2 regions of the Polaromonas vacuolata genome follow, and region 2 is predicted to be linked to the other one. Evidence: riboswitches for the same ligand, from Rfam matches in the RefSeq annotation. Region 2 holds a riboswitch; the other holds the start of a gene.
What was found. Region 2 has a riboswitch for S-adenosylhomocysteine ahead of metH (methionine synthase). Riboswitches for the same ligand answer to the same signal wherever they lie in the genome.
Positions count from the first base shown of each region.

Region 1 (4,425 bases), 540 kb from region 2:
TTGCCCGCCTTAGGCGCGTCAGCTCAGGCTCAGCCGGCTGGCTTTCCTAGCCGACCTATCAAGCTGCTGGTGGCCTTTCCACCGGGCGGCCCTACCGATCTGACCATGCGTTCGTTGGCCGATGGTGCTTCGCGCGTTCTGGGTCAGCCAGTCATTATTGAAAACAAGTCCGGCGCCGGCGGTACGCTGCCGGCGCAAATGCTGCAAAGCAGTAGCCCTGACGGCTATACCTTGGCGCAGATTCCCCTGGGCGTGTTCCGCTTGCCGTACACGACAAAAATTAATTGGGATCCAGTCAAGGACTTGAGCTACATCATCAATGTCACTGGCTATGCGTTCGGCGTAGTGGTTCCTATGAATTCGCCGATCAAAGATTGGGCTGATTTTGTGCGCTTTGCGCGTGCGAATCCTGGCACGCTGAGTTACGGCTCTACTGGCACGCTAACCAGTCCGCATCTGACCATGGAGCTGATCGCACAGCAGTTGGGCATCGAGTTGCTACATATTCCCTACAAGGGCAGCGCGGATCTGGCGCAAGCTATTTCGGGCGGCCACTTGATGGCGGCAGCCGACTCCACCGGCTTTGCGCCGCTGGTCGAAACGGGCAAGCTGCGCGTTCTTAATACGTGGGGGGAAACTCGGTTGGCCAAGTTCCCGACAGCACCTACGCTCAAGGAGTTGGGCATAAATATTGTGCAGAATTCGCCGTTCGGTATCGCCGGTCCACGCGGTACACCGCCGGATGTGGTTAAGCGCTTGCATGATGCGTTTAAACAGTCCATGGAGCAGCCCGGATTTTTGACCGCGCTGGAGCGCTACGACATGCTGCCGATTTACAAGAGTTCAGCTGATTACGGAAAGTTTGCGGATGTGACTTTCACGCGTGAGAAAGCGCTGATTGAAAAGCTGGGTCTGGCTAAAGCCCAGTAATGTCGGCCGGGCAGCGCTTGATCTTGTGAATCGCTCAATGCGTATTGTGAGTTTCCCGTGCTGCTAGCAGTTGAGTGACCATCTGCGCAAACCCAGCACCGCGCTCACCTGTGGTGACGTAGCGCGGCAGGTGCGTGAGCTGCGGCACAAAGCGCGCGATATTGGCCACGCCCATGCTGCTGTTAAAAGCGCCAAACATCAGCTGGTCGTTGGTTGAGTCGCCGACGAAAACCCAGTTGTCCATCTCGCTTGCAAGACGGCGTTGCAGCAGTTTTTCTACCACCCAATGCGCGCCTTGCAGCTTGTTGTGCTGGCCATACCAAGCGTTGATGTGAATGCTGCTGACGCTCGCTTGCAGGCCGCAGCTTTGCATGCGCTTGAGCACTGCCTCAATTTGCGCTTGGTCTAATTGGGCAAATTCGCTGTGGTCTATGGCGATATCGGTTTCGCGTCCTGCCGAGTCGGTGGCGCGTTTTGCGCCGGGTATATCGCGCTCGATTTCTTTCAGCACCTGCTGCATGCGCGCAAAGTTTTGTGCGCGCATTGCTGCACTTTGCTGATAAACCTTGGTGATGCCTGTATCGGCTGCGGCGGTGATGATGACTGCGCCGTTTTCAGCGACTATGGCGTTTACCGGCCAACTGCGCGCAAACGGCTCGCTCCAGCCCACCGGTCTTCCGGTGATGGCGATGACTTCAACTCCTGCGGTTTTGAGCGCGCTTAGCGCTGCTAATGCATCCGGCGTGATGACGCCTTCAGTGGTTAATGTGTCGTCGATGTCAGTAAAGACGCCGGTGATTTTGCGCCGCGTTTCTAGCGGCCAGTTAACAAGTGCTTGCATGCCTCAAATTTTCGCATGTCCCCTAATCTGCGAAGGGCTAGTTACTGGTTACAATAGTAGCTTCCTGAGGAGCGTTGCAAGCCATACCATGTGGACTAGGCTCAGGACTCATCTGCAACCACGCTCACCCGCATGTGCTTTTACGCCGGGTGAACGATCTTTCATCACAGCCTCTAATCGCATCGTGCCTGTGGCCATTTTGCCCAGTTAGATGTTTTGTCATTTTTGGAGAACCGCATGAACGCCGTCCTAAAACCTATCGCCAGCGCAGTCAATGACTGCATTATTGCTGACCCATCCCTCGCTGCATGGGGCCGTAAAGAGCTCAAAATTGCTGAGACTGAAATGCCCGGCCTGATGGCTATTCGCGAAGAATTCGCCAATTCCCAGCCACTGAAAAACGCGCGTATCACTGGCTCGCTGCACATGACCATTCAAACTGGCGTGCTGATTGAGACCTTGCAAGCTTTGGGCGCCGACGTGCGCTGGGCTTCTTGCAACATCTACTCGACCCAAGACCATGCAGCTGCTGCGATTGCGCAAGCCGGCACGCCAGTCTTCGCTATTAAGGGCGAAAGTCTAGATGACTACTGGGATTACACCCACCGCATTTTTGAATTTAAAGGCGCCAAGGGCACGCCCGAAGAAGGCCCAAACATGATTTTGGATGACGGCGGCGATGCGACGCTGCTGATGCATTTGGGAACCCAAGCCGAGACCGACGCCAGCGTCATCTCCAAGCCGGGTAGCGAAGAAGAAATTTGCTTGTTCAACGCCATCAAGGCCAAGCTCGCGATTGATTCGACTTGGTATAGCCGCCGCCTGAAAAATATCATTGGCGTGACAGAAGAAACCACGACCGGCGTGCTGCGCTTAAATGAAATGTCGGTCAAGGGCACTTTGGCTTTCCGCGCGATTAACGTCAATGACTCGGTCACCAAGTCCAAGTTCGACAATTTGTACGGCTGCCGCGAGTCATTGGTTGACGCCATCAAACGCGCGACCGATGTGATGATTGCTGGCAAGGTCGCTCTCGTGGCCGGTTACGGTGACGTGGGCAAGGGCTCGGCACAGGCGCTGCGCGCACTCAGCGCACAGGTCTGGGTGACAGAGATTGATCCTATCAATGCGCTGCAAGCAGCCATGGAAGGCTACAAAGTCGTGACCATGGAATACGCAGCCGATAAGTGCGATATTTTTGTCTCCGCTACCGGCAACAAAAACGTCATCACTTATGACCACATGGCCGCCATGAAGGACCAAGCGATTGTTTGCAATATCGGCCACTTTGATAACGAAATCGATGTGGTCTCGCTCGAAAAATGCGAGTGGGAAGAAATCAAGCCGCAAGTCGATCATGTGATTTTCCCAGACGGCAAGCGGATTATTTTGTTGGCCAAAGGCCGCCTCGTGAACCTCGGTTGCGGCACTGGCCACCCAAGCTTTGTGATGTCGTCTAGCTTTGCAAACCAAACCATTGCGCAGATCGAACTGTTCACCAAGCAAGCCCAGTACGAGTCCGGCAAGGTCTACGTGCTGCCCAAGCATTTGGATGAAAAAGTGGCGCGCCTGCACCTGAAAAAGGTTGGCGCAGTGCTCAGCGAACTCAGCGATGAGCAAGCTGCTTACATCGGCGTGTCCAAAGCCGGCCCATACAAGGCCAATGCCTACCGGTATTGATTTTCCCGATTGAATGCTGGTGGCCGGGGCTGGCGCTAAACGTTTAGCCAGTCCGGCCGCTTGGTATTTATTAACTGTTTTTTTTGAAGAACCCACTATGCGTGCTGATTTATTTCTCGTCGAACATGGCTTTGCCACTACTCGTTCCCAGGCCCAGCGCCTGATCGCTTCGGGTGTGCAGTGGCGTGTCGATGTGGAGGCTGCATGGAAACGCGTTGCCAAAAACGGCGACGAAGTGCCTGATGTTGCCGAGCTCCACGTGCTTGACAACACCGAGGCCAAATTTATCTCGCGCGGCGGTCTCAAACTCGAAGGTGCTTTAAACCGCACCGCCCTGAGCGTGACCGGTCTGCGCTGCCTAGACATAGGCCAATCGACTGGCGGCTTTACCGATTGCATGCTGCAAGCCGGTGCCAGCCAAGTCGTGGGTGTTGATGTTGGCCACGGTCAGCTACACCCCAGCATGCGCTCCGACGAGCGTGTCGTGTGTATTGAGGGCGTGAATGCGCGCTCGCTGACTGCCGAAGACATGGCGGAACACTACAGCCGCGCTCTGCATATCAAACTCAATGGTTCGGAAGTCGACGAGCGTAAAAATTCGTATGACGACGAGGACGCTGAGCCTGCCGATTTGTTAGAACCCTTTGATTTCTTAACCGGCGACTTATCCTTCATCTCGCTGACTTTGGTATTGCCTGCAGTAGTGCGCTTACTCAAGCCGGGTGGTCATTTACTCATGCTGGTGAAACCCCAGTTTGAACTCCAGCCCGGCCAAATCGGCAAGGGCGGCATTGTGCGTGACCCGGTGCATTTTGAGTTTGTTGAGCAGCGCCTGCGTGATACCTGCGAGGGTCTAGGCTTTAAAGTGCTGGCCTGGATGGAGTCACCGATTGCTGGCGGCGATGGCAACCGTGAATTTTTTATTCATGCGGAAAAAGGCTTGTTAGTGGAGGGCGAAGACCAGCCACTGGCGG
Region 1 covers NZ_CP051461.1:3,362,943-3,367,367, reverse strand. Annotated here, with positions in the region: gene HC248_RS15315 (tripartite tricarboxylate transporter substrate binding protein) at 1-930, shown strand, start outside; gene HC248_RS15310 (HAD-IIB family hydrolase) at 965-1,771, opposite strand; S-adenosyl-L-homocysteine riboswitch at 1,832-1,904, shown strand; gene ahcY (adenosylhomocysteinase) at 2,009-3,451, shown strand; gene HC248_RS15300 (TlyA family RNA methyltransferase) at 3,549-4,425, shown strand, end outside.
Region 1: another riboswitch for S-adenosylhomocysteine. It lies ahead of ahcY (adenosylhomocysteinase); the one in region 2 lies ahead of metH (methionine synthase).

Region 2 (4,425 bases):
GTATTCAGGCCTGAAGTCGTGGCCCCACTGGCTCACGCAATGGGCTTCATCAATCGCAAACAAACTGAGTTTGCCGCGCTGGTTTAGCGAGCGCAGCAAGTCCTTCATGCGCGGCGTGTTGATGCGCTCGGGCGCGGCGTAGAGCAGGGTCAGTTCTGCGCGCAGCAATTGCTTTTCGAGTGCGCTGCTTTCTTCAAACGTTTGGGTCGAATTTAAAAATGCCGCCGACACACCCGCCTCATGCAATGCGCCAACTTGGTCGTGCATCAGCGCGATGAGTGGCGAGACCACAATCGTCACACCATGACCTGCGTTTTGCCGCACTATGGCCGGTATCTGATAGCACAGTGATTTGCCACCGCCTGTGGGCATGAGTACTAACGCATCCCCGCCGGCGATCACATGTTCAACGATGTCACGTTGCGGGCCGCGAAAGCTGTCGTAACCGAATACTTGGGAAAGTATGTTGAGCGGGGTCGGTTGATCCATGGTTTCTGTCGAGTGGGGCAAAGAAGGCAATAGGTGCAACTGTAAAAGGGTAAAAACTAAAAGCCAAGATTTATCACGACAAAAGAGATGCTACAAAAGTTATAGCTAAACCTCGTTGCAGTGTTATTAGTCTGTAATGACAAGGTGACTCTTTTAGGCTTTGCATGGGCGCATTAAGCGCTCGCCGAATTGTCCGTGAATTTTGCGGGCGTTAAACGCCAGCTTAAAATCAAGTTATGAAGCCACTCATTTATACCCGCGGTCAGCAACTGCCAGCCCTGCTTGAAAAACGTATCGCCATACTCGACGGCGCTATGGGCACCATGATTCAGCGCTTTCGCTTAAGCGAAGCCCAGTACCGCGGCGAGCGCTTTAAAGATTTTGCGCGTGATGTCAAAGGCAATAACGAATTGCTCAGTTTGACACGGCCAAGCGTGATTCAAGATATTCACGAAAGCTATCTTGCCGGCGGCGCAGACTTGGTTGAGACGAATACTTTTGGCGCGACCAGCGTGGCCCAGTCCGACTACGACATGGCTGACTTAGCGATTGAAATGAACTTGGAATCTGCCCGCATCGCACGCGCCGCATGTGACAAATATTCCACACCGGACAAGCCGCGTTTTGTCGCCGGCACGCTAGGTCCAACACCCAAAACCGCCAGCATCAGCCCGGACGTGAACGATCCCGGCGCGCGTAACACCAGCTTTGAGATTTTGCGCCAAGCCTATTACGAGCAGACCGAAGCGCTGGTGCAAGGCGGCAGCGATGTGTTGCTGGTCGAGACAATTTTCGACACCCTCAACGCCAAAGCCGCGCTGTTTGCGATTGAAGAATATTTTGAAAATTCTGGCCAGCGCTTGCCCCTCATCATCAGCGGCACGGTGACCGATGCCTCGGGCCGCATTTTGAGCGGTCAAACCGTCACCGCATTTTGGAACAGCGTGCGCCACGCCAGACCGCTGGCGATTGGTTTGAATTGCGCACTCGGCGCGGCCCTGATGCGCCCTTACATTCAAGAGCTGGCAAAGGTGGCGGGTGATACTTTCATCAGCTGCTACCCCAACGCGGGTCTGCCCAACCCCATGAGCGATACCGGTTTTGACGAGACGCCTGACGTGACCTCGCGCTTGCTGCATGAGTTCGCTGCCGAAGGCTTGGTCAACATCGTGGGCGGCTGCTGCGGCACGACGCCCGAGCATATTGCCGCCATTGTGGATGCGGTCTCACCGCTGCCAAGACGCCGTTTAAGCACCGCGCCCGGCAATACCGCTGGTGTGTTTTACCGCGAAACGGCGTAACCTTCAGAGTGTTTTGTAGCGGTTCTTACAGCGCGTTTGTGCTGACCGCCTCGATCAGCGCTTAAAATCTGCACAACCCAAGGAGCGTTGCAGCGAAATGTCTATTTCGTCAGGCTTGGGTTAACGGCGCTAGTACAGCTGCCGCCAAAACGACGCTCACCTTGAGCCCAAAGGTGAGTCCATGTCTGCAACTGAAAATTTCCCCCTAGCCGCCACGCCAGCCCTGCCTGCGGTACCCGCCATGAAGCTGTCCGGCCTTGAGCCCGTGAGCATTGGTGCTGAGTCCTTATTCGTCAACATTGGCGAGCGCACCAACGTCACCGGCTCCAAGGCCTTTGCCCGCATGATTCTCAACGGCGACTTTGAAGCGGCCTTAGTCGTGGCCCGTCAGCAAGTCGAAAACGGCGCGCAAATCATAGACATCAACATGGACGAAGCCATGTTGGACAGCCAAGCCGCGATGGTGCGTTTTTTGAATTTGATCGCCAGCGAGCCCGACATTGCCCGCGTGCCCATCATGATTGACAGCTCTAAGTGGAGCGTGATTGAAGCCGGTCTGCGCTGCATTCAGGGCAAGGGAATTGTTAATTCCATCTCCATGAAGGAAGGCGAGGCGATCTTTCGTCAGCAGGCCAAACTGCTCAAGCGCTATGGCGCGGCTGCGGTGGTGATGGCGTTTGACGAGAAAGGCCAGGCCGATACCTATGCGCGCAAGATTCAAATTTGCGAGCGCGCTTATCGCCTGTTGGTCGACGACATCGACTTCCCGCCAGAAGACATTATTTTTGATCCGAATATTTTTGCCATAGCCACCGGTATTGAAGAGCACGACAACTACGCCGTCGACTTTATCAACGCCACCCGCTGGATTAAAGAGAATTTGCCCGGCGCTAAAGTCTCGGGTGGCGTGTCCAACGTGTCGTTTAGCTTTCGCGGCAATGACCCGGTGCGTGAAGCTATTCACACGGTATTTTTGTACCACGCCATCAAAGCCGGAATGGACATGGGCATCGTCAACGCCGGCATGATGGGCGTCTATGACGACTTAGACCCGATTCTGCGCGAGCGGGTCGAAGACGTGGTGCTTAACCGCCGGCCGGTCTACTTGGCGGGCGAGGCTGAATTAACGCCCGGCGAGCGTTTGATTGAAGTCGCGGAGACGGCTAAAAGCGGTGCCAAAGACGACAGCAAGCGCTACGAATGGCGCGCCCTACCAGTGCGTCAGCGTCTGTCCCACGCCTTGGTTCACGGCATGAATGAGTTCATCACCGAAGACACCGAAGAAGTCTGGCAAGCCATTAGCGCCGACGGTGGCCGACCACTGCATGTGATCGAAGGCCCGTTAATGGACGGCATGAATGTGGTGGGCGACTTGTTCGGTCAAGGCAAAATGTTTTTACCTCAGGTGGTGAAAAGCGCCCGCGTCATGAAGCAGGCCGTAGCCCATTTGCTGCCTTACATCGAAGCCGAAAAACTGCTGCTAGAAGCCGCTGGTGCGGACGTCAGAACCAAGGGGAAAATCATCATCGCCACGGTCAAAGGCGACGTCCACGATATTGGTAAAAACATCGTCACTGTAGTTTTGCAATGCAACAACTTCGAAGTCGTCAACATGGGCGTGATGGTGCCCTGCCACGAAATATTAGCCCGTGCTAAAGCTGAAGGAGCGGATATTGTGGGCCTGTCCGGTCTGATCACGCCGAGCTTGGAAGAGATGCAATACGTGGCCGCCGAGATGCAAAAAGACGATTACTTTCGCCTGAAAAAAATCCCGCTCATGATTGGCGGCGCGACCACTAGCCGAGTCCACACCGCGGTGAAAATATCGCCCCATTACGAAGGCCCGGTGATCTATGTGCCGGACGCATCGCGCAGCGTGAGCGTGGCGCAAAGCTTGCTCTCAGACAATGCCACTAAGTACATAGAAGAGATCAATATCGACTATGAAAAAGTGCGTATTCAACACGCGAATAAAAAACAAATTCCCATGTGGCCATTGGCCAAAGCACGTGCCAATGCGACACCAGTCGATTGGACAAACTACACGCCCAAAGTGCCTAAATTTACCGGCCGGCGTTTGTTTAAAAATTTCGATTTAGCCGAGTTAGCACCCTTTATTGATTGGGCGCCGTTCTTTCAAACCTGGGATTTGGCCGGCCCTTTTCCCGCCATTCTTAAAGACGAAGTGGTGGGTACCGAAGCCGTGCGTGTTTATGCTGATGCCAAACGCATGCTCAAACGTTTGATTGATGGCCGCTGGCTAACGGCTAATGCGGTGGTCGGTTTGTACCCCGCCAACAGCGTCGGTGACGACATAGAAATCTACACCGACGAATCGCGTACCGAAGTCGCCATGACATGGCACGGCCTGCGCCAGCAGACCGAAAAAACAGCGGTTGAAGGCGTGATGCGCCCGAATCGTTGCCTGTCGGATTTTGTGGCGCCAAAGGACAGCAAAATCGCCGACTACATTGGCTTGTTTGCGGTTACCGCTGGCCTTGGCATGGAGAAAAAAGAAAAGTATTTTGAGGACGACAACGACGACTACTCCTCCATCATGCTCAAAGCCTTGGCTGACCGTTTAGCCGAAGCTTTTGCCGAGGCCATGCACCAGCGTGTGCGCCAAGACTTGTGG
Region 2 covers NZ_CP051461.1:60,464-64,888, forward strand. Annotated here, with positions in the region: gene HC248_RS00280 (RecQ family ATP-dependent DNA helicase) at 1-489, opposite strand, end outside; gene HC248_RS00285 (homocysteine S-methyltransferase family protein) at 726-1,790, shown strand; S-adenosyl-L-homocysteine riboswitch at 1,864-1,955, shown strand; gene metH (methionine synthase) at 1,972-4,425, shown strand, end outside.